One region of the Thermoanaerobacter sp. X514 genome, then DNA from elsewhere that is predicted to be linked to it. Evidence: riboswitches for the same ligand, from Rfam matches in the RefSeq annotation. Region 1 holds a riboswitch; each other region holds the start of a gene.

What was found. Region 1 has a riboswitch for S-adenosylmethionine ahead of TETH514_RS08905 (methionine ABC transporter ATP-binding protein). Riboswitches for the same ligand answer to the same signal wherever they lie in the genome.
Region 2: another riboswitch for S-adenosylmethionine. It lies ahead of TETH514_RS04985 (homoserine dehydrogenase); the one in region 1 lies ahead of TETH514_RS08905 (methionine ABC transporter ATP-binding protein).
Region 3: another riboswitch for S-adenosylmethionine. It lies ahead of TETH514_RS06130 (methylenetetrahydrofolate reductase); the one in region 1 lies ahead of TETH514_RS08905 (methionine ABC transporter ATP-binding protein).

What each region holds. Positions count from the first base shown of each region.
Region 1 is NC_010320.1:1,767,239-1,775,031, reverse strand. Features, by position in the region: gene TETH514_RS08915 (MetQ/NlpA family ABC transporter substrate-binding protein) at 1-377, opposite strand, end outside; gene TETH514_RS08910 (methionine ABC transporter permease) at 410-1,063, opposite strand; gene TETH514_RS08905 (methionine ABC transporter ATP-binding protein) at 1,056-2,090, opposite strand; SAM riboswitch class I at 2,160-2,282, opposite strand; gene thpR (RNA 2',3'-cyclic phosphodiesterase) at 2,536-3,084, shown strand; gene TETH514_RS08895 (NFACT family protein) at 3,109-4,821, opposite strand; gene TETH514_RS08890 (Chromate resistance protein ChrB) at 5,019-5,546, shown strand; gene TETH514_RS08885 (MFS transporter) at 5,562-6,692, shown strand; gene dapF (diaminopimelate epimerase) at 6,784-7,608, shown strand; gene TETH514_RS08875 (YicC/YloC family endoribonuclease) at 7,654-7,793, shown strand, end outside.
Region 2 is NC_010320.1:993,253-1,001,045, forward strand. Features, by position in the region: gene TETH514_RS04970 (Na+/H+ antiporter NhaC family protein) at 1-139, opposite strand, end outside; gene rd (rubredoxin) at 397-555, opposite strand; gene thiC (phosphomethylpyrimidine synthase ThiC) at 641-1,939, opposite strand; TPP riboswitch at 1,985-2,092, opposite strand; SAM riboswitch class I at 2,277-2,388, shown strand; gene TETH514_RS04985 (homoserine dehydrogenase) at 2,456-3,748, shown strand; gene TETH514_RS04990 (homocysteine synthase) at 3,788-5,071, shown strand; gene TETH514_RS04995 (homoserine O-acetyltransferase) at 5,092-6,192, shown strand; gene TETH514_RS05000 (Gfo/Idh/MocA family protein) at 6,290-7,426, shown strand; gene TETH514_RS05005 (RsmF rRNA methyltransferase first C-terminal domain-containing protein) at 7,471-7,793, shown strand, end outside.
Region 3 is NC_010320.1:1,247,708-1,255,500, forward strand. Features, by position in the region: gene TETH514_RS06115 (glucose-6-phosphate isomerase) at 1-1,355, shown strand, start outside; gene glgP (alpha-glucan family phosphorylase) at 1,401-3,026, opposite strand; SAM riboswitch class I at 3,526-3,630, shown strand; gene TETH514_RS06130 (methylenetetrahydrofolate reductase) at 3,694-4,605, shown strand; gene TETH514_RS06135 (homocysteine S-methyltransferase family protein) at 4,619-7,042, shown strand; gene TETH514_RS06140 (YbaK/EbsC family protein) at 7,011-7,511, shown strand; gene TETH514_RS06145 (manganese catalase family protein) at 7,528-7,793, opposite strand, start outside.

The sequences.
Region 1 (7,793 bases):
TATATACCCATGGGTTCGATATGAACTTTAGCAATATATGTTAAATCAAGATTATGCTCCTTTGAGAAATCTTCAAGATAAGGGATGTGCTGGAAATAGTTAGCATCTAATTCTTTTTCAGCTAGCTTTAGGTTGGGTTGCACGTAATCTGTGAACTCTACAATCTCTAGAGTAATTCCCTCTTTTTCGAGGAGGGGTTTTACGACGTTTAAAATTTGGGCGTGGGGCACTGGAGTAGCTCCTACTTTGATGGTTGTTTTTGATACGCCCTGGTTTTGGGTTTGTTTGTCGGAAGTGGGTCCTTGTTTTGTTCCGCATCCCGCAATAAAAATTGTTAGAAGGCTCAGTAATAAAAGTGTAGTTAAGAACTTTTTCACATCAATCTCCTCCTTTATTAAAAAAGTAAAATTTACCGATTTTTTGACAGCTGTTTTACTAGTACATCTCCTATGAGTTGAATTAGCTGTACCATAGCTACCAAAATTGCTACGGTATAAAGCATAATGTCGAGCATAAATCGCTGATATCCATATCTTACTGCTAAATCTCCTAGCCCACCACCTCCTATAACACCTGCCATGGCAGAATATCCCACTAAATTTATAGTAGTTATGGTAATCCCTGCGGCTATTGAAGGTAAAGCCTCGGGGACTAGCACCTTGGTTATGATTTGAAGGGGTGAAGCTCCCATAGACTGGGCTGCTTCAATGATACCGCGGTCTACCTCTCTTAATGCTGTTTCGGTAAGCCTTCCCATAAAGGGAATAGCCGCTACCGAAAGGGGAACAATCGCTGCGGTGGTCCCTATAGCTTTCCCTACAAGCAATCGTGTAAAAGGTATAAGCACGATTAAAAGTATTACAAAAGGCACAGAGCGAAAAATATTTACAATAGTGCCTAGTATTTTGTTTAAAAGTTCGTTTTGCAGTATCTGATTCCTGTCGGTTACCATCAGCAGGATTCCGAGGGGTACCCCGAAAATCGTTGCTATGAACGTTGACACCGCCACCATGTAAATAGTTTGCCATGTGGCAACCAGCAACAAGTTTATAGTTTCAGACATTTTCAATCACCTCCACGTCGAGTCCCAAATCTTTTAGATATTTTAAAGCAGCGTCTGTTTCACCGTTTTTGCCTCTTAGCTCAACTATAAGAGTACCGTAGGGCATACCCTGGATGTGGTCAATGTTTCCATAGAGAATATTGGTGTCAACATCAAATTTTCTTATAATGTTTGATATGACAGGTTCTGTTGTAATTTCGCCGAAAAAGGCAATTTTAATAATTTTGCCTTCCAAGTGTTCGTGGGACAAGTTTTCAATCCTATCTTTTAATTCCTTAGGCATTTCTGATAAAGTTACAGATTTCAAAAAATTTCGTGCGGTTTCTGTTTGAGGTTTTTTAAATACTTCAATAAGAGGTCCCTGTTCTACCACACGACTTTTTTCAATAACTGCTACTTTATTGCAAATTTGTTTAATGACATTCATTTCATGTGTTATGAGAACTATGGTGATTCCCAGCTCCCTATTTATATCTTTTAAAAGATTTAAAATAGAAAGAGTTGTTTCTGGATCCAGCGCTGAAGTAGGTTCGTCACAAAGAAGAACTTTCGGATCATTAGCCAGGGCTCGTGCTATACCTACCCGCTGTTTTTGACCGCCTGAAAGCTGAGAAGGATAGTTGTCGGCCTTGTCGGAAAGCCCCACGAGCTCTAAAAGATTTTCTACTTTTTTATCGATTGTCCTTTTGTCCAGCCCGGCAATCTCCAAAGGAAAAGCCACATTGCCTCTGACAGTTCTGGATGATAACAGATTAAAATGCTGGAATATCATGCCTATTTTTTTTCGCATTTCTTTTAATTCAGAGGGAGAAAGCCGAGTCATTTCAACACCATCTATCTCAATTGAACCGGAAGTTGGCTTTTCGAGCATATTTATGCAGCGCAGGAGAGTACTCTTTCCAGCACCGCTCAGACCTATAATTCCAAAAATATCGCCTTTTTCTATGTTGAGGTTGACGTCTTCCAAAGCCCTAACATTTCCTGAAGCTGAATGATAAACTTTTGTAAGATTTCTAATATAGATCAAAGAAAAGCCTCCTTTCCCAAAATAAAAATAAAAAATCCTCTTCTGACAGTACGAAGAGGTTTTTAAATCCTCTTATCTGCCAGAACTCAACGTTCTGCAGGAATTAGCACCGTGCAGCCGCATGTTTAAAACTTTCGGCCACCGGTTGCCGGGTTTCATCGGGCCAGTCCCTCCACCTGCTCTCGATAAGAGTTTTTATTTTATTATTCACTTTAGCAATTTAATTAGATAATAACATCAACATAAACATTTGTCAATAGGTTAAAAAAGTCATGATGTAAGTTATTTAAAAAATCATAAAGCTAACAGAAACAGAGGCAAGAAAAATATAGCAATAGTCTATTTGAGATGGATTTTTTTTGCTTCTATTTGCTATAATTTTGAGGAGGACAATGAAAGTTTTAATACAATTATTTCCATGGAAATAGAAAAAAGGAGGAGTGCTATGAGAACGTTTATTGGAATTGATTTAGATGAAAAATCAATAGGGAAATTATCAAGTTTTCAGGAAGAGTTAAAAAATTATACGATAAAAGGAAGATGGACTCATAAAGATAATTTCCATATTACTTTAAAATTTCTAGGGGAAATAGAAACAGAAAGTGTAATGAAAATAAAAGACTCTCTTGAAGTAGCAGTAAAAGATATTAGTCCCTTTTATATAAAATTTGACAAAGTAGGATTTTTTAAGGGAAATGGCGATATGCGAGTATTGTGGGTAGGTACAGAAGAAAATTCCTTTCTTAATAAACTGCATGACAATATAGATGAGGAATTATATAAAATTGGCTTTGAAAAAGATAAAAGAAAGTTTACTTCCCACATTACCATTGCCAGAGACATACGTTTAAGCATTGACATAGAAGAAGTAAATAGTCTTTTTGAAAAACAAGAAAAAGGAGCAATTTTAGTAGATACAGTTTTTTTGTATGAGAGTGTTATACAAGAAAATAGAAGAAAATATATTCCTATATTTAGTGTGCCTTTAAAATAAGAAGTAAGATGCCTAAAAAGCATCTTACTCTGGGTCTACATAAAGGGTCTTTTGGCTTGTATATATTACAAAACCTGGTTTTGCGCCAGAAGGTTTTTTTACGTATTTTTTTAAGGTATAATCAACAGGTACATTTGAAGAATGTTTCGCTTTGCTATATTTGGCGGCTAATTTTGCAGCTTCAATAAGAGTTGTTTCAGGCACAGGTTTGTTATTTGTCTTGATTATGACGTGAGACCCTGGCATGTCTTTTGTGTGAAGCCATATATCGTTAGGATTTGCGAATTTTAACGTTAGATAATCGTTTTGAGTGTTGTTTTTCCCTATATATATGTCGAAACCGTCTGAAGATACTACATGTAACGGTTGAGAAAGAGTTTGCCGTGATATTTTTTTCTTTTGCTGCTTATGTATATACCCTTGTTCAGACAGTTCATTTTTTATTTCCTCTATTTCTGATGGTAATGTACAATTTTCCAAGTTCACTAGTTGACCTTCTAAATAAGTTATTTCCTCAAGAGTATCGGATATTTGTTTTTCTATTATTTTATTGGCATTTTTTAACTTGCTGTATTTTTTAAAGTATCTTTGTGCATTTTCTGAAGGGGAATATTTTTTGTCAATGGGTATTTCAATTTCTTCACCAGTGTAATAGTTTATGGTTTTGAAGCTTTCCATTCCTTTTTTTAACAAATGCATATTTGCTGTTATAAGTTCGCCGTAAAGTCTAAAAGTGTCAGCATTTTTTGCTTCGTTTAATTCTTGTTGAAGTTTATCTAATTTGTTATAAAGTTTTTCTAAATTGTTGTTGATGATTTTTCTTAAATCCGAGGACCTTACTTGCAAATTTACTATATTTGCTTTTTCACTGAAAAATTTACAAGCAGCTTTGTTCACTGTAGGGAAAAAAGTTTTTGTAATATATTGAGATAAATCAATACAAGAAAAGTCAATTACTTCATTTTCCTGAAAGGCAATGCAAGGTTTTAAATTTAAGCTTAAAACATCTTCATATATTTTTTTTATGTTTTGATATAGATTTTCAATTTGCTCATCTTCTATTGATTCTACAAATCTGTCAGATATATTACATCTAAAAGTAACTTCTCTTGCCAAAGTGGGGCTAAATCCTTGTAAAATATCTACTAAGGTTTTTTCAATTTTTTTTGACTTGTAGTTATTAACAGCTTCTTTAAAAGAAGGTAGCGAGAGATTATTTATATTTAACTTTTCCTGCAGTGGTGGGTAGACATATTGCCTCCCAGGTAGTACTTCTCTTACTTTACTCATATCGGAATATACTCTTTTTATGCTATCTATTATCGTTTGAGTAGCTTTGTCAATTAATATGATATTGCTGTGTCTTCCCATTATTTCAATAATTAGAGTTTTAATTGTTTGATTTTCTAATTCGTCTTTTGTTTCTATGTCGATTTTTACTATTCTGTCAAATTCTACTTGTTTTATATCTATTATCCTGCCGCTTTGAAGAAATTTTCTCAATAGCATGCAAAACATTGGAGGCTCAGCAGGATTTTCTTTATTTTCTTCTGCAAGATATATTCTTGGATAATTTGCATTAGCAGACAATAGCAGTTTATAGTTTTTACCTTTATTTCGTATTATAAAGATTAATTCTTCTTTTTCAGGTTGATATATTTTATCAATTCTTCCACCAATAATTTCTTCTTTTAGTTCTTTTATTATTGCATGTAAAGTTATGCCGTCCAAAGCCATAGTATAACCTCCAGATTTTATTGTATATAAAAAGTATACCATGAAATCGAAGGGTTTAATAGTGAAAAATTGATTGTATTGATTTTAGTTGTAACATTTGTTACAATAAAACAAGATGTAAAAATAGGAATTAAAGTTTAATTGCCATAAGTAGAAAATTGAAAAGCAAGAGAAAGAAAGATAGAGGAGGTGGAAAGTTGAAGTGGTTACTTTTTGTGTATAAGGTCCCAAGTGATTCGTCAACAGCTAGGGTTACTATATGGAGAAGAATAAAAAAAATTGGCGCTTTGTATTTACAACAGTCTGTATGTATTGTGCCTTACATGGAAAGGTTTTTAAAAGAAATAGAGAAGCTAAAGGATGAAATTAAAGGCTTTGGAGGAGATTTTAAAGCCTTTGAAGTAGTGGCCCTTGATGAAGAAATAGAGAAGGATGTGATAGAACAATTTAATCATCAAAGGAGGGAAGAATATAGTGAAATAAAGGAACAATGTGAAGAGTTTTTTAAAGAGATTGAAAAAGAGATAGCAAGAAAAAATTTTACTTTTGCAGAATTAGAGGAAAATGAAGATGAGTTGAATAAGTTATATAAGTGGTTTGAAAAAGTAGCCCAAAGAGATGTGTTTGAGTGTGAAATGAAAAAAGAGGTTAAGGATTTATTAGAAAAAGCCAGTCGAGACTTTGAATATTTTGCTTCATTGGTTTATGAAAATAATAAAGAGTGAAGGGAGGCATTTTAATTGTTAAATGTAATTATTTTGGGGTTGACAAGTCTTCTTACAGATATATCTACTGAAATGGTATATCCTTTGATTCCACTTTTTCTCACCTCTCAACTGGGGGCAAGCCCGGCAATAGTGGGTATCATTGAAGGTTTTGCAGAAAGTTTAGCTAGCATACTTAAAGTTTTTTCAGGGTACATATCTGATAAAGTAGGTAAAAGAAAACCTTTAGCTATAGCTGGATATTCTTTTTCCACTATAGGAAAAATGTTTTTGTATTTTGCTACTTCATGGGGATGGGTGTTTTTAGGTAGAACTAGTGACAGATTTGGAAAAGGAATACGAACAGCCCCGAGAGATGCTTTAATTGCTGAAGCTGTAGATAAAGATAAGATCGGAAGAGCATATGGACTTCATAGAGCATTGGATACCTTAGGGGCAACGATTGGAATTGCTTTAGCCTATTATTTTTTGACTTCTTACAAAGGGAATTATAAGGCGGTTTTTATGTATTCTTTAATACCAGCTTTTTTAGGAGTTTTTGTGCTGTTTTTTGCTAAGGAAAGCAAAGTAACAAATCAACTTTCAAAAAAGCTTTCATTTTCTTGGAGAAGTCTTGATAGACGCCTTCAAATGTTTTTAATAGTTATTTTAATTTTTGCCTTGGGTAATTCCTCTAATCAATTTTTGCTTTTAAGGGCGAAAAATGTGGGATTTAGCGATTCGGATGTTATACTTTTGTATTTGGTGTACAACATAGTTTATATGATTTTTTCGTATCCTATGGGAAGATTGTCGGATAAAATAGGAAGAAAGAAACTTCTCATCATCGGCTATTTCCTTTACGGAATAGTGTATTTGGGATTTGCTGTTTTTGGCTTTAAAAGTGCTATGTGGATATTATTTTCTGTTTATGGTTTGTACATCGCTTTGACTGAGGGTGTTGAAAAAGCTTTAGTTGCGGAGATTTCTCCACCTCATTTAAAAGGTACAGTTATAGGGCTTCATGCTACTTTTACAGGCATTGGCCTTTTACCGGCTTCTTTTATAGCGGGAATACTTTGGGATACATTGGGAGTAACTGCACCTTTTTATTTTGGCGGAATTATGGGAGTTTTGGCTGCTATTGGCCTTATGATCGTTTTATGATTGTTTTCCTCACATTTTCTTAAAATATCTAACCAAATTAGCCTTTTTTGTGTTATAATATCCTTGAAGATTAGAAAATGGAGTGATATAGGTGAAATTTACTAAAATGCATGGATTGGGAAATGACTTTATAGTAATTGAGGCTCGAGAAAATGTAGATTATAGTGAATTAGCTATTAAACTTTGTGATAGGCATTTTGGTATAGGGGCGGATGGTCTTTTAGTCGTTGAGCCTTCAGGAATTGCGGATATTAGGATGAGGATTTTTAATGCAGATGGTAGCGAAGCAGAAATGTGCGGTAATGGTTCTAGGTGTTTTGCAAAATATGTTTATGAAAGAGGGATAGTAAAAAAAGAGAAAATGGCAGTGGAAACCTTAGCGGGAGTGATTATGCCAGAAGTTTTTGTAGAAAATGGGAAAGTAGAAAGTGTAAAAGTTTACATGGGTAGTCCTATTTTTGAGGCTAATAAAATACCTGTAAAAACTGATAAGCAAAAATTTATAAATGAGCCGGTAAAAATAGATGGGAAAGTTTATAAATTAACTTCTATAAGAGTAGGAGTGCCTCATACTATTGTTTTTGTAAAATCCTTAGATGAAAATATGATTAAAGAATTAGGTCCTAAAATTGAAAAATCTTCCATTTTTCCTCAAGGTACAAATGTGGATTTTGTAAAAGTAGAAGATAAAGAAAATATTTCTGTAAGGACTTGGGAAAGAGGTGTGGGGCTTACTCTTGCCTGTGGAAGTGGTGCCTGTGCCTCTGCAGTAGCTTCAGCAGTTTTAGGTAAGACGGAGCGAAATGTCAATGTCCATTTTAAAGGTGGTAAACTTTTAGTAGAATGGCTGGATGACAATAGTATTTATTTATCTGGAAGTGTGGAAGAAGTCTTCAGGGGCGAAATAGAGCTTTAGTTTAATACAGTGAGAATTTGACTATAATAAGAAAAAGGTGATATGATGATAAAAAGCATGACCGGTTATGGAAGAGGTGAGATTAAGGAAAAAGGCTATTATATAACTGTGGAAATTAAATCTTTAAACCACAGATTTTTAGACATAAATTGCAGGATGAATAAACTTTTAAGTGGACTTGAAGA
Region 2 (7,793 bases), 770 kb from region 1:
TCAAAACAATAGCAAAGGTTATTATATAGCTTATAAAAAGCGGTATATAGGGAGGTTGGTGAAAAACTAATACCATTGTCATGGTTATGGCCAAAATCAACAAAAAAGTTATAAGTGAGATTCCAAATTTGTTTTCCATTTTTCACTGCTCCTTTTAGTAATGAAGAAGTTATTTATAAGGTATTACGTGAATTTCTATATTTTTTGCTTTTTTGATTAACTTTATAACAAAGCATCGGGTGCTTCTTCAGGAGTTAACCTCTTAAAACCTTCACTCATTAAAATTACACGCCCTCCACAGTTTGATTATATCTTTGTTTGAGCATAATGATTTCATACAACTATAATAATATGAATCTTATTAAAAATCAATAAAAAGAGAGAGCAATTGCTCCCTCACATTTTTTCAAACATATCTTTTGCTACTCCACAGTCCGGACAAACCCAATCATCAGGCAATTCTTCAAAAGGTGTTCCTGGTGCAATTCCTTGAGATGGGTCTCCTTCTTCTGGATCGTATATGTACCCGCATACTGTGCACTGCCACTTTTCCATAAAAATTACCCCCTTGATGTTTTCCTTTATTATAGCAGAAATTAGCAAAGAAAATCAAGGGGGGAATGTAAATAAGGCAAAGGTATTAGCAAGTCATAGCTGAAGTTCCAAGGTACTCACTGACAATTTTCATAGCGCAGAATTTTCCGCACATACTGCAAGTTTTGGCTGTAGATATGTTTTTATTGATGCGATATTTAAAAGCTTTATCAGGGTCTATAGAAAGCTTTATTTGCTCATCCCAGTTTAAGGCTTTTCTAGCTCTAGCCATAGTTAAATCTTTTTCTTTAGCACCTTTTACGCCTTTTGCGATATCTGCAGCATGGGCGGCAATTTTTGCTGCAATAACGCCTTCTTTGACATCTTCTTTGTCTGGAAGTCCGAGATGTTCAGCGGGTGTAACATAGCAAAGGAAATCAGCACCAGAAGCTGCTGCAATTGCTCCTCCGATTGCTGAAGTTATGTGGTCATAACCAGGAGCTATATCAGTCACAATAGGGCCAAGCACATAAAAAGGAGCATTATGACAAAGTTGTTTTTGAAGTTTTACATTTGCTTCAATTTGGTCAATTGGCACATGCCCGGGTCCTTCTACCATCACTTGAACTCCTGCTTTACGAGCCCTTTTGACAAGTTCCCCAAGGATGATGAGCTCTTGAATTTGTGCGCTATCTGTAGCGTCTTCGAGACAACCTGGACGCAGTCCATCTCCTAAGCTTAGAGTTATGTCATATTTTTTAGCAATATCAAGGAGCCTATCAAAATGTTTATACAAAGGATTTTCTTTGTCGTTATGGAGCATCCAAGCAATTGTAAAGGAGCCACCGCGGCTTACTATATCCATCACTCGGCCGTTGTCTTTAAGCTTTTTCAATGATTCAAATGTTAGACCACAGTGGACTGTAATAAAATCAACCCCGTCTTTTGCTTGTTCTTCTATAACTTCAAAAATGAATTCTTCAGGCATAGCTACAATGCTACCGTATTTGGATATAGATTCTACAGCTGCTTGATACATGGGGACAGTGCCTACAGGGACAGGGGAATTTTCAAGTATTTTTCTACGAGATTGGTTAATGTCGCCCCCTGTGCTTAAATCCATTACCGCATCTGCTCCAGCTTTTACAGCAACATTTAATTTTTCAATTTCTTTTTCAATTTCAGGGTATGCATCAGAGGTTCCTATATTGGCATTTACTTTTGTCGATAAACCCCTTCCTATGCCTTTGGGAATGAGGTTTTTGTGGTTGATGTTTGATGGTATTACTATTTCTCCTTTTTTAACTCCTTCTAAAATAAATTCTTCGTCTACTCCTTCATACTCTGCAACTATTCTCATCTCTTTTGTGACAATGCCTGAAAGGGCGTATTCCAATTGTGTCATAATAAAAACCTCCTTAAAAAATAAATAAACCATGGGGATTATAGCCATGGCAGATGACCACATCCCTACGCAGGTACTAACCTAACAGGTTCGATGGGTTAAAAGGCAACACCTTTTTCTCAGCCGGTTACGCCGGCACCCCATGTGGCAAATATTAAATTTTTATAATCGATAGAGTATAAATATTATACAATATTATTATACCACTAAAAAAAATCGGCGTATATTAAAATTTAGAAAAAATTTAAGAAAGAGTACAAAAAAAGTTCTTGACTTTACAGTTTCAAAGTGATAACATAGATTACAACATGCAAAATTGAATATATTACACACAAACCTCTTATCAAGAGTGGTGGAGGGACTGGCCCGATGAAACCCGGCAACCGGCATTTATATGCGTCTGGTGCCAAATCCTGCAGGTTAGATTATTCTAACCTGAGAGATGAGAGGAGTGGCGGATTATTAGGCCCTCTTCTCATTGAGAAGAGGGCCTAAAAATTTATTTGGAGGTGTGACATGAAAATAAAAATCGGATTATTAGGACTTGGAACAGTAGGAACAGGAGTATATAAATTGATAACTTCAAGAGGAGGTCATATGTGGGAGAGTACAGGGTTTTATCCTGAGATAAAGAAGATACTCGTGAAAAATCTCAATAAGCCAAGGAAAGTGAAGGTAGAAGGACTACTTACCCAAAATGCTGAAGAAATTTTGAAAGATAAAGAGATAAAAATAGTTATTGAAGCAATAGGAGGTATTTCTCCAGCTTACGAATATGTGAAGGAAGCCTTGTCTTCAGGGAAGCATGTAATCACTGCAAATAAAGAATTGATGGCTAAACATGGGGAAGATTTAAATGAAACAGCAAAAAAAAATGGAGTGTTTTTAAAATGCGAAGCAAGTGTTGGAGGAGCAATACCTATACTTCATCAAATTGATAGATTAAAAATCACAGATGAAATAGATTTTGTAGGAGGTATAGTAAACGGCACTACTAACTACATTCTTACGCAAATGTCTACTAAAGGAAAAAGTTATGAAGAAGCACTTAAAGAAGCTCAGCAATTAGGTTATGCAGAAGCAAATCCCGATTATGATGTAAAAGGTTTTGATTCACTGTATAAACTGATTATTCTAATGCGCAAAGTATTTAATGTAAATGTGCCGGTAAATTCTATAAGGAGAAGTGGGATTGATGGGATTGCAAGAGAAGATTTAGATTATATCACTGAATGGGGGTATAAATTAAAATTGTTTGCATGGGGAAAAAAGATAGAAAATGGTGTTTTTGCAGGAGTAGAACCCGTTTTGGTTGAGGAAAGCAATATTTTGTCGAGGGTAAACGACGTAAATAATGCTGTTATTCTTAAAGGAGATAGTTTTGGCGAATATGTATTTGTGGGCAAAGGGGCAGGAGAGCTTCCTACTGGAGATGCAGTTGTCGCGGATTTAATTGATATACTGTTAAATTATAATATCAAAGATAATGATGCAGCAAAGCTTCTTCCAGTTCGTCAAGGAAGCTTTACAGATACGTTTTATATAAGACTCAAAATGCATAAAGGAGATATTTTAAATCTACAAAAGATTTTGAATTTCTTTAAAAGAGAAGAAGCTTTAATCTTAGAGTCCTCTTACGAAAATGACACATTTGCTGCTGTAATTAAATTAAAGACAAATATTGATGTATTTGTAGAAAAGCTAAATGACAAAAAAATTGGAGAACTAAAAGCAATTTTTAAAGTGTTACAAGAGGATATAGATGAGTTACAGTTAAAAGAATTTGAAGATTTGGTAGGAGTAATTTAGAAATCAAATATTTATATTTGATGAAAGGGGATAAAGATTATGTCTAAAAAATATGGTTTTTCAACTTTGGCAATTCATGAAGGGTGGGAGCCTGACCCAACTACGGGAGCTGTAGCACTTCCTATATATCAAACTTCTTCCTTTGCTTTTAAAAGTACACAACATGCTGCAGACCTCTTTGCCTTAAAAGAAGAAGGGTATATATATACTCGAATGATGAACCCTACTGTTGATGTTTTTGAAAAAAGAATAGCTGCATTAGAAGGTGGGGTAGGTGCCCTTGCTGTATCTTCAGGTCAAGCAGCTATAACGCTGGCAGTTACTAATATCGCAGGAGTAGGAGACGAGATTGTATCTTCTACCAATCTTTATGGAGGGACTTATAATCTTTTTGCGACTACTTTGAAAAAGTTTGGTATAAATTTTAAGTTTGTGGACCCCAGCAATCCTGAAAACTTTAAAAGTCAAATAACAGATAACACAAGAGCTTTGTACGTTGAGACTATTGGCAATCCAAAGATTGACGTGGCTGACATTGAAAAAATAGCAGAAATTGCCCACACTGCAGGAATTCCTCTCATTGTAGATAATACTTTTGCAACTCCTTACCTTGCACGGCCTATCGAGTTTGGGGCTGATATAGTGGTACATTCGGCGACTAAATTTATAGGTGGACATGGGACTTCTATAGGTGGAGTTATAGTAGATTCTGGAAAATTTAATTGGGACAATGGAAAGTTTCCAGAACTTACAGAACCAGATCCAAGTTATCATGGTATAAGGTATGTAAAAGATGTAGGCGAAGCAGCTTATATTGTAAAAGCGAGGGTGCAGCTTTTAAGGGATTTGGGTACTGCTTTGAGTCCATTTAATGCATTTTTATTCGCACAAGGATTAGAGACTCTATCTCTTAGGATGGAAAGGCACAGTCAAAATGCTTTAAAAGTTGCAGAGTTTTTAGCTTCTCATCCCTACGTTTCGTGGGTGAATTATCCAGGACTTAAATCAAGTCCCTATTATGCTTTGGCACAAAAGTATTTGCCAAGAGGGCAAGGAGGAGTTTTGACTTTTGGCATAAAAGGCGGATTAAAAGCAGGCATTAAGTTTATAGAGAGTTTAAAATTATTTACTCATCTTGCTAATATAGGGGATGCAAAGTCTTTGGTTATACATCCAGCCAGCACGACCCATCAGCAGTTATCAAAAGAAGAACAGTTAGCTTCTGGTGTTACGGAGGATATGATAAGACTTTCTGTAGGGCTGGAAGACATAGAAGATATATTAGAAGACCTTGATAATGCCCTTTATGCATCGCAAGAATAGATAAGGAAAGGTTGATGTAGATGATAGTTGAGGAAAAAAAGGTTACACTAAAAGGGAAAAATATATTCACTACAGAAAGTGGATATAGCTTTGATGAACTTACTATTGTTTATGAAACTTATGGAAAATTAAATAAAGAAAAAAATAACGTGATACTTGTGGAACACGCTTTAAGTGGCAGTGCCCATGCAGCAGGTATGCATCCTGGGAAAAATAACGTGGGCTGGTGGGACCCTTTAATTGGTCCGGGCAAGTATATTGATACAGATAAGTATTTTGTCATATGCTCTAACTTTCTTGGCAGTTGTTATGGAACGACAGGCCCTTCTTCTATAGACCCTAAAACAGGAAAACCTTACGGTTTAAGGTTTCCAAAAATTAATATAAGAGACATGGTGAGAGTGCAGAAACTTCTTCTAGATTATCTTGGCATAGACCGGATAAAAGTCGCTATTGGAGGGTCTATGGGAGGAATGCAGGCTTTAGAGTGGGCAGTGACATACCCGGATTTAGTGGATAAATCTATTGTCATAGCTGCTGATTATAAGCTTACTCCTCTTAATATTGCGTATAATCATGTAGGAATACAATGCATACTAAATGACCCACATTTTTACGGCGGTGATTACTATGATAAGCCCCATAAACCTGATAAAGGATTGAGTACTGCCAGAATGCTGGGAATGATAACCTACAAAAGTGGCGATTTATTTGACTATAGATTTGATAGGTTAAGAGATGAAAACAATTTTGAAGTGGAAAATTACCTCAACTATCATGGTTTGTCTTTTATAAACAGGTTTGATGCAAATTCATATTTATATATTTTATGGGCTATGAATGAACATGACATTACGAAGCCTTATGGTTCTTTGAAGATGGCACTTAAAAGGATTAAAGCGGAAATACTCATGATAGGGATAGATACAGATATGATTTTTCCTTCTAAGTACATGAGGGATTTCATTAAAAAACTTAATGCTTCAGGAGGGTGTGGCAAATTTGAAGAAATATCTTCAATGCAAGGTCATGACTCTTTTTTGGTGGATATAGATAAGATTGGACCTATTATTTCGGATTTTATAGAAGAAACATACAATAAAGAAATGGTTTGTGTATAATTGTAAAAGAACAGTCCCTTTTAAAAGGGGTTGTTCTTTTTTATGCTTTATTAATGTTATAATTAATATATCGGAATTTTAAAAAGAGGTGATTTTGATGTCAAAAAAAGAAATAAAACTTGGTTTTGTAGGGCTTGGCTTTATTGGGACAATCCATTCTATAGCTTGTTTTTCAATGCCTTTGATATTTAAAAACCTTCCTTTTGAAGTGAAACTTGGACCTGTGTACAAGAATAACATAGAAGATATACCACATTTTTTTGAAAAAGGTGTAAAAAGTATTGAAGAAATGTTGGAAGAGGGCGACCTTGATGCTGTCGACATATGTACCCCTAATTACCTTCATTATGAACAGGCGATGAAAGTGATAGAAAAAGGCATTCCATTATATCTTGAGAAGCCAATAGGAGTTAACGGCAAAGAAGCCTATGAAATAATGGAAAAGGCAAAAGAAAAAAGGATAATACATCAAACAGCTTTAATGTATAGGTTTATGCCTGCTGTAAACCAGGCAAGAGATATGATAAAAAATGGAGAAATAGGTGAAATTTTAAATTTTAAAGCTTTAATGCTTCATTCAGGATATATGGACCCTAAAAGGCCTATGTCCTGGAAAATGAAAAAAGCCACTTCTGGCGGTGGAGCAATAGTTGACATGGGGATACACCTTGTGGATGCAGTAAGATTTATGATGGGAGAAATAAAGTCTTTAAGAGCAAATTCTAAGACATATTTTAAAAAAAGGCCTGTATCCAAAGGCTCTGAAATTTATGAAGAAGTGGATGTAGATGACTGGACAAATGTAGAAGTGGAAATGAAAAATGGAGGATGGGGAAGCATCGAAGCTTCAAGGATATCTGCCGACCTTGAGGAGGAGACTCGATTTGAAATATACGGTACAAAGGGCTCAATAAAAATATCTACAAAACATCCTCGTTATGCTGTATTATATAAAAAGCAAGAGAATGTCCAAATAATTGGCGATTACGATACAAAAAGCAAATTTAGCGAGTATGTGGAGTCAATATATCCTCCAGAAAAATATTCTCTTGGATGGATGGTAGATTTACACATGGCAAGCCTTATAAATTTTTTTACAAATATTGTAGAGGGTAAAATTGAATTTAGTGAGACACCCACTTTTGAGGAAGCCTACAAAGACCAGGTTATTTTGGATAAAATATTATTATCAGCTGAAAATAATGGGAAAGTTATTAGTAATCTAAAAGATTAGTTGTCAATATATTATTCAATCAATAAGATAGGGGTAGTAATAAGATGAAAATTACAGTAAAAAAAGAGTTTTTGAAGAGAATGGAGCAATTACTTAAAGAAGAGTATGAAGATTTTTTAAAGGAATACGACAAAAAGCCTCAAAAAGCCTTAAGAGTGAATACATTAAAAATCGGTGTAGAAGAGTTTAAAAAAATTGTTCCTTTTGAGATAACCCCAATTCCTTGGTGCCCAACTGGGTTTTATTATGATAAAGAAGAAAAGGCGGGCAACCATTTGTACCATATTTTAGGCCTTTACTATATTCAAGAACCGACAGCGATGGCAGTTGTGGAGGTATTAGACCCTAGGCCGGGGGAAAAGATTCT
Region 3 (7,793 bases), 520 kb from region 1:
TGAGGAAATTGATAAGCTTTGATTATTCAAAAGCGCTGCAATTTGTAAGTGAAAAAGAAATCGAATATATGGAAAGGCATGCAAAATTATCTCTTGATATGGTGCTTAGTAAAAATGCTCAAGGAAATGACTTTTTAGGATGGGTGAGTCTTCCCAAAGACTATGATAAGGCAGAGTTTGAACGCATTAAAAAAGCAGCAGAGAAGATTAAATCAGATTCTGATGTGCTTGTAGTAATAGGTATAGGTGGGTCTTATTTAGGGGCAAGAGCGGCAATTGAAATGCTTTCTCATTCCTTCTATAATTTGTTGCCAAAAGGTAAGAGGAATATGCCGGAGATTTATTTTGCTGGAAACAGCATAAGCTCTACATATTTAAGTGATTTATTTGAACTTATAGAGGACAAAGATGTATCAATAAATGTGATTTCTAAATCTGGTACTACTACAGAACCGGCAATAGCTTTTAGAGTTTTTAGAGATTTTCTTGAGAAAAAATATGGAAAAGAAGGGGCTAAATCGAGAATATATGTGACAACAGATAGAGCGAAAGGAGCTTTAAAAAAATTAGCTGATGAAGAAGGATATGAAACATTTGTGATTCCTGACAATGTTGGAGGAAGATACTCAGTTTTGACAGCTGTAGGCCTTCTACCAATAGCAGTAGCAGGCATTAGCATAGACGATATGATGCAGGGAGCTTATGATGCTTCAACAGTCTATACCAAAGACAACCTTAATGAAAATATCAGCATGCAGTATGCAATTTTGAGAAATATTTTGTACAGAAAAGGCAAAGCTATAGAAATACTTGTAAATTATGAGCCAAAGCTTCACTATTTCTCTGAATGGTGGAAACAGCTTTTTGGAGAAAGTGAAGGTAAAGACAATAAGGGAATTTATCCTGCTTCAGTAGATTTTACGACAGATTTACACTCAATGGGGCAGTTTATACAAGAGGGAAGCAGAAATATTTTTGAAACAGTTTTAAATGTTGAAAAACCTGTTAAAGATATAGTTATAAATGAAGACAAGGACAATATAGATGGGCTTAACTTTTTAGCAGGAAAAACTATAGATTTTGTCAATAAAAAGGCTTTTGAAGGAACATTATTGGCTCATACAGATGGAAATGTTCCTAACCTTGTAGTAAATATCCCTGAAATATCAGCTTACTATTTTGGCAATCTGGTCTACTTCTTTGAAATGGCTTGTGCTATAAGCGGATATATAAATGGGGTTAATCCATTTGACCAACCAGGAGTAGAGGCTTACAAGAAAAACATGTTTGCACTTTTAGGAAAACCAGGATATGAAAAAGAAAAAGAATTGTTAGAAAAAAGATTGGGAAAATAAATTAAAGGCCGGGCAATTGCGCGGCCTTTTTAAATAGGGGTTGACTTATTTTTTTGTGTACATTAAATCGTAGTATTCTTTTAACATTCTATTAGCTGAGAAAGCTTCATAAGTCGTCCTTATGCTTTCTCTCATCATGTTTTCCCATTTCGCTTTATCATTGTAGTAGGTTGGAACTACTTTATTTAAAAGGACGTCATAGAGTGCTTCAAGGTCGTGTTTGTCTAATTCTTCTATGTTGTCAGACTCAAAACCATCCCCAAATTGCCAGCCATTTACTCCGTTTATACAAGCTTCTGGCCACCATCCATCTAAAATACTTAAATTTAACACTCCGTTCATGGCGGCTTTCATGCCGGAGGTACCACTGGCCTCTAATGGTCTTCTTGGATTGTTTAACCACACATCAGTGCCTCGAGTAAGCATTTTTCCTATTGTCATATCGTAATCTTCTAAGAATACTACGCTTTCAGGATATTTCTTTGTCATCTCTATTAATTTTGCGACAATTTTTTTACCCACGTCATCTAATGGATGACCTTTTCCTGAAAACACCATTTGAATTTTTTTAGACCTTAAATAATCACCTATAACTTCGTCATTGGTAAATATAAGATCGCTTCTTTTGTAAGGAGCAGCTCTCCTTGAAAAACCTATCAAAAGTTTATCAGCGTCTAATTTAACTCCTGTTTTTTGATATACAAAATCAATTAATTCTTGTTTTAAAATATTGTGAGTTTGTAGGAGCCCTTCACCTTTGTTGTAGGCTTCTATTATCCTTTTATCTACCCAAGTATTTCTGTCAATACCATTGGTTATGGAGATTATAGGTGCTTTGTTGTCAACATGCTGCCACATTCTGTTTGCAGTTTGCCCGTGAAGTTTTGAGACACCGTTTGCAATGCGAGAAAGTCTCAAACCTGCGACTGTCATATTAAAAGGAACGCCACCAATTTGGGCCATTTGCTCAATTGAAAGGCCATTGTTTGCACCCATATACATAAGAAGTTCTAAATCGTGAGATTCGTTTCCTTCCTTAACAGGGGTATGGGTTGTAAATACTACTTCTTCCCTTGTGGCTTTCCATGCTTCTTCAAAACTCATATTTTGATTTTCCATTTTTTCTTTTATAAGCTCAATGGCTGCTAATACTGCATGCCCTTCGTTAAAATGATAAACATCAACATCAATTCCCAAAGCTCTTAAAGCTCTTACTCCGCCAATGCCTAATACTATTTCCTGTGCAACTCTTTCTTCACCAAACCATCCATAAAGTTGACCTGTTATCCATCTGTCCCCATTTTCTGGTATATCTGTGTCAAGCAAATACAGAGGAGCATTGTCAAAGTTGTCTATCAACCATACTTTGCAATACACATTTCTATTTCTTATTTTTACTTTTACCTTTACTCCAGTGTCCTTTAAAAAGTCGTACTTACGTGTGTAATTGCGATAGGCATCATAGGGGTATCCGTCTTCACCGATATGTTGTTCTGTATAACCTTGTTTCCACAGTATGCCTATTCCTACTAAAGGCATACCTAACTCTTTTGCAGCTTTTAGATGGTCTCCTGCTAAAATGCCTAAGCCACCTGCATATAGTTTGAAATCTGACTGTAAGCCATATTCCATGCAGAAATAGGCTACTCTTGGTAATTTTTCATTACCCATATTAAACCTCCTCATTTTCCAAGTGTTAAGTATATTATAATATTAAAAAAATCATTATGCAAGTGTTTGCACAAGTATTAAAAATAAAAACAGTGTTATTGCTCAATAATTTTTATATCTATGTACGGGCCACTCAGTGAATGCTAATACTAAAAGCATTATAAAATTCACAATAGGTATAAACATCAAAAGACCATATGCTCCTCCATAACCAGTTTTATCAAAAATTTTCCACCAGATTAAACCGTAAAGTATAATTGATCCAATAGAAAGGATACCAAAAATAAGAGATGAGAACATTCAAAACATTCCTTTCTCGAAAATTTATATTCTTTACAATTATAGTATAGCAAATAACATAAAAAATTTACAGATTTATTTTAAAAAAGTTAAAAGCCTGCAAAATCTTTAGAGAGGGACAAAAAAATTTCTATTGACATAGGAGTTAATCCATAGTATCATATAGCTTAAATAGTTTAACAATTTAATACTTTAAAATCTCTTATCGAGAGTGGTGGAGGGACTGGCCCGATGAAACCCGGCAACCGGCATTTTATATGCGTCTTGGTGCCAATTCCAGCAGCGTTTCGCTGAAAGATGAGAGAGTTTTGGTGTCTCTTCTTTTGGCGAAGAGACTTTTTTATTTTTAAAAATGGAGGCGATGTAGATGTTGAAAAATGAAAATTTGTGTACTAAACTTAAGAAAAGGAAGTTTGTTGTGACAGCAGAAATTTCTACGCCAAAAGGGGTAGATATAACGAAAACTATTGAAGAAGCGAGAAAATTAAAAGGCATTGTAGATGCCTTAAATATAACGGACTGTCCTATGGCGAATATGCGGATGAGTCCTATAGCAGTCGCTCACCTTTTACAAGACCACTTAAACATTGAAGCTATTTTTCATTTGACCTGTAGAGACAGAAATCTGATAGGCCTTCAGTCAGAGCTTTTAGGAGCTTATGCATTAGGGGTGAGAAATATACTTGCATTGACAGGAGATGACCCTTCCCGTGGAGATACTCCTCAGGCTAAAGGGGTATATGATGTAGATTCTATTGGGCTTTTAAAGATTATCAGTGCTTTTAATAGAGGTTATGATTACAATGGAAATAAATTAGATTCCCCAACAGAATTTTGCGCCGGTACGACTGCAAATCCAAATGATTTAAGGGATGAAGCACTAGAGAAGCTTAAAGTTAAGATAGAGGCAGGGGCAGAATTTATTCAAACACAACCGGTTTATGATGAGGAAATTTTATTTAAGTTTATTGAAAAGATTAAAAATTTCAATGTACCACTTTTGATAGGCATATTACCTCTTAAAAGCTATAAAATGGCAGTCAATTTAAATGAAAAAGTGCCAGGTATAGATATTCCAGAAAAAGTTTTAGAAAGGCTAAAGGATGGAGGAAGAGAAGAGGGAATAAACATAGCTGTAGAGTTTATAAAGCGGATACGCAGTGAAGTTGCAGGAATTCACATTATGCCTTTAGGGAGTACAAATGTTGTGTTAGAAATAATTTCAAGAGTCGATGATTTAGTCTGTGATTTTGCAGAAAATAACGTACAGATGAATTAAATGGAGGTTAAAAATGTTAGACATTTTTAAAGAACTTTCAAATAGAGTGATTGTTTTTGATGGAGCAATGGGGACACAACTTCAAGAGAGGGGTTTAAAAACTGGAGAGTGTCCCGAATATATGAATATAACCCATCCAGAAGTAGTATTTGATATCCACAGGTCCTATATAGAAGCAGGAGCGGATGTGATTGAGACAAATACCTTTGGCGCTAACAGGATAAAATTAGCAAAATATGGACTGGAAAATGAGGTTTTCAATATTGTCACTCAGGCTGTCAAAATTGCCAAAGAAGCTTCCAAAGATAAACCTGTGGCACTTTCTATAGGACCTATTGGAGAACTTTTGACCCCTTATGGAGACATGACTTTTGACGAAGCTTATGATGTTTTTAAAGAAGTAGTTATAGCTGCAGAAAGAGCGGGAGCAGATATTGTTTTAATTGAAACAATGTCAGATATGCTGGAGGCAAAAGCTGCCATTCTTGCTGCTAAAGAGAATTCAAACATGAAAGTTATATGTACAATGACTTTTCAAGAAGATGGAAGGACTCTCATGGGGTCAGACCCTATAACTGTAGTAGTTAGTTTACAAGGGTTAGGATTAGATGCCATTGGCGTTAACTGCTCGACAGGTCCCGATAAAATGGTAAGTGTAGTGGAAAAAATGTCTCAAGTTTCTCGCATACCTATTATTGCACAACCTAATGCAGGTATGCCTGTCATTCGCGACGGCAAAACAGTTTACGACTTAAAACCAGAAGAATTTGCTAGTTTCTTTCCTTCTCTTGTTGAAAAAGGAGCATCTATAGTGGGAGGGTGCTGCGGTACTACTCCTCACTATATAAAACTTGTTAAAAAAGCTGTAAAAGATTTAAAGCCAAAAGTCAAAGTCAACAAATTTACAGCTGTAGCTTCCAATACAAAAACAGTTTTCATAGGCCACGATTATTCTTTAAGGGTTATAGGGGAACGTATAAATCCTACTGGAAAAAAGAAGTTAAGTGAGGCTTTTTTGGCGGGAAATGTGAGTTTAGCAGTAGAGGAAGCTATAAAACAGCAAAAATGCGGAGCGGAAATATTGGATGTAAATGTGGGAGTTCCTGGGGTAAACGAAGAAGAATTACTTCCTAAAGTAGTTTCTGAAATACAAAATGTGGTAGACATTCCTCTTCAAATAGATAGCACTAATATTAAAGCTGTAGAAAAAGCTATAAGAATTTTAAGAGGTAGACCCATAATCAACTCTGTAAGTGCAAAAGAGGAAAGTTTAAAAGAAGTGCTTCCTATTGTCAAAAAATACGGAGCTTGTGTTGTAGGACTTACTGTAGGAGATAAAGGGCTTCCCAAAGATAGGCATGAAAGAATTGAAAATGCGAAAAAAATTATAAAAAAAGCGGAAGAGTATGGCATACCTAAAGAGGACATATTGATAGATTGTATTGTGCTGACGGTTTCTTCTGAGCAGGAGGCCGCAATTGAGACTTTAGAAGCGATAAAATTGGCTAAAGAAGAGTTAGGAGCAAATACTGTTGTGGGACTTAGCAATGTTTCCTTTGGTTTACCTGAAAGAAGGTTGATAAACTCTACTTTTTTAGCAATGGCAGCATCTTATGGGCTTACTACTGCTATTATAAATCCCTGCGATGAAGCCATGATGGACACTTTGAGGGCATCAATGGTTTTACTAAATAAAGATAAAGGCAGTGTAAATTATCTAAAAATATATGGTAACAGGCAAAAAGAGGAAGGTAAAGAAAAAGAACAGCAAAAAATTCAGGAAGAAGATTTAAAGTCAAAGTTCTATATCCAAATTTTAGAAGGTAAAAAATCAGGAGTAGAAGATATAGTAAAAAATATTTTAGAGAAGGAAGTTCAGCCTCTTTCTATAGTTGATAACATAATAATTCCTGCCTTAAAAGAAGTGGGAGATAGATATGAAAAAGGCATATATTTCTTGCCACAACTTTTGAGCTCTGCAGAAGTGGTGCAAAATGCTTTTAGGATAATAAAGGAAAAGCTTCCAAAAGGTTCAGTATCTAAAGGCAAAATAATACTTGCTACAGTTGAAGGAGATGTACATGATATAGGAAAAAATATAGTAAAAGTTTTGCTTGAAAACTATGGATATGATGTAATTGACTTAGGAAAAGATGTCAAAGGAGAAGTGATATTAGAGGAAGTAAAGCGAACAGGGGCACCGTTAGTAGGTCTAAGTGCTTTGATGACGACAACTTTGTTTAATATGGAGAAAATTATCAAACTGCTTAAAGCAAATACTGATGTGAAAATAATGGTAGGCGGGGCTGTTTTGACTGAGGAATATGCCTATAAGATTGGAGCAGATTATTACGGAAAAACGGCTCAAGATGCAGTTAAAATTGCTGATAAGTTTTTCTTAAAAAATGCTCTTTTATGTAAAACTTGTGGTATTTAAAGGTGGTGTAGAGGTGTCAGTAGAAGCGGTGAAAGAGTTTTTTAAAGAGAAAGGATATGATATTAAAATAAAAATTTTTGAAGATACAAGCACTGTGGAAAAAGCAGCTAAATCTTTAGGGGTAACTCCTGGGGAAATAGCAAAGTCTATGCTTTTTAGATTAAAAGATAAATATATTATGATTATAACAGCAGGGGATAGAAAAATAGACAATAAAAAATTTAAAGATACTTTTAAAACAAAAGCAAAAATGGCATCCCCAGAAGAAGTGTTAGAAGTTACAGGGCATCCTGTTGGTGGCGTTTGTCCTTATGGGCTGAAAAATCCGGTTGAAGTATATTATGATGTGTCTTTAAAAAATTATGAGGTAGTATATCCTGCAGCTGGTGATACAAATGCTGCTGCTACCATAAAAGTCGAAGACCTTGATAAAATAGTAGAAGGAAAATGGGTAGATGTATGCCAATAGACATACATCTACTTTTTTAAAAGAATTTTTTACTTTCCATATATTCTCTTACCTGTACTAAAGTTTCTCCAAATCTTTGAAAGTGTACAATCTCCCTTTCTCTCAAAAACCTTAGAGTATCTTTTACACAAGGGTCATCTGTGAGATTTATTAAATGTTCATAAGTTGCTCTTGCTTTTTCTTCGGCTGCCATATCTTCGTGTAGATCAGCGATTGCATCTCCTTTAGCCTGGATATAGGCGGCGGTCCATAACATTCCTGTTGTATCTGCATAGAATAGGC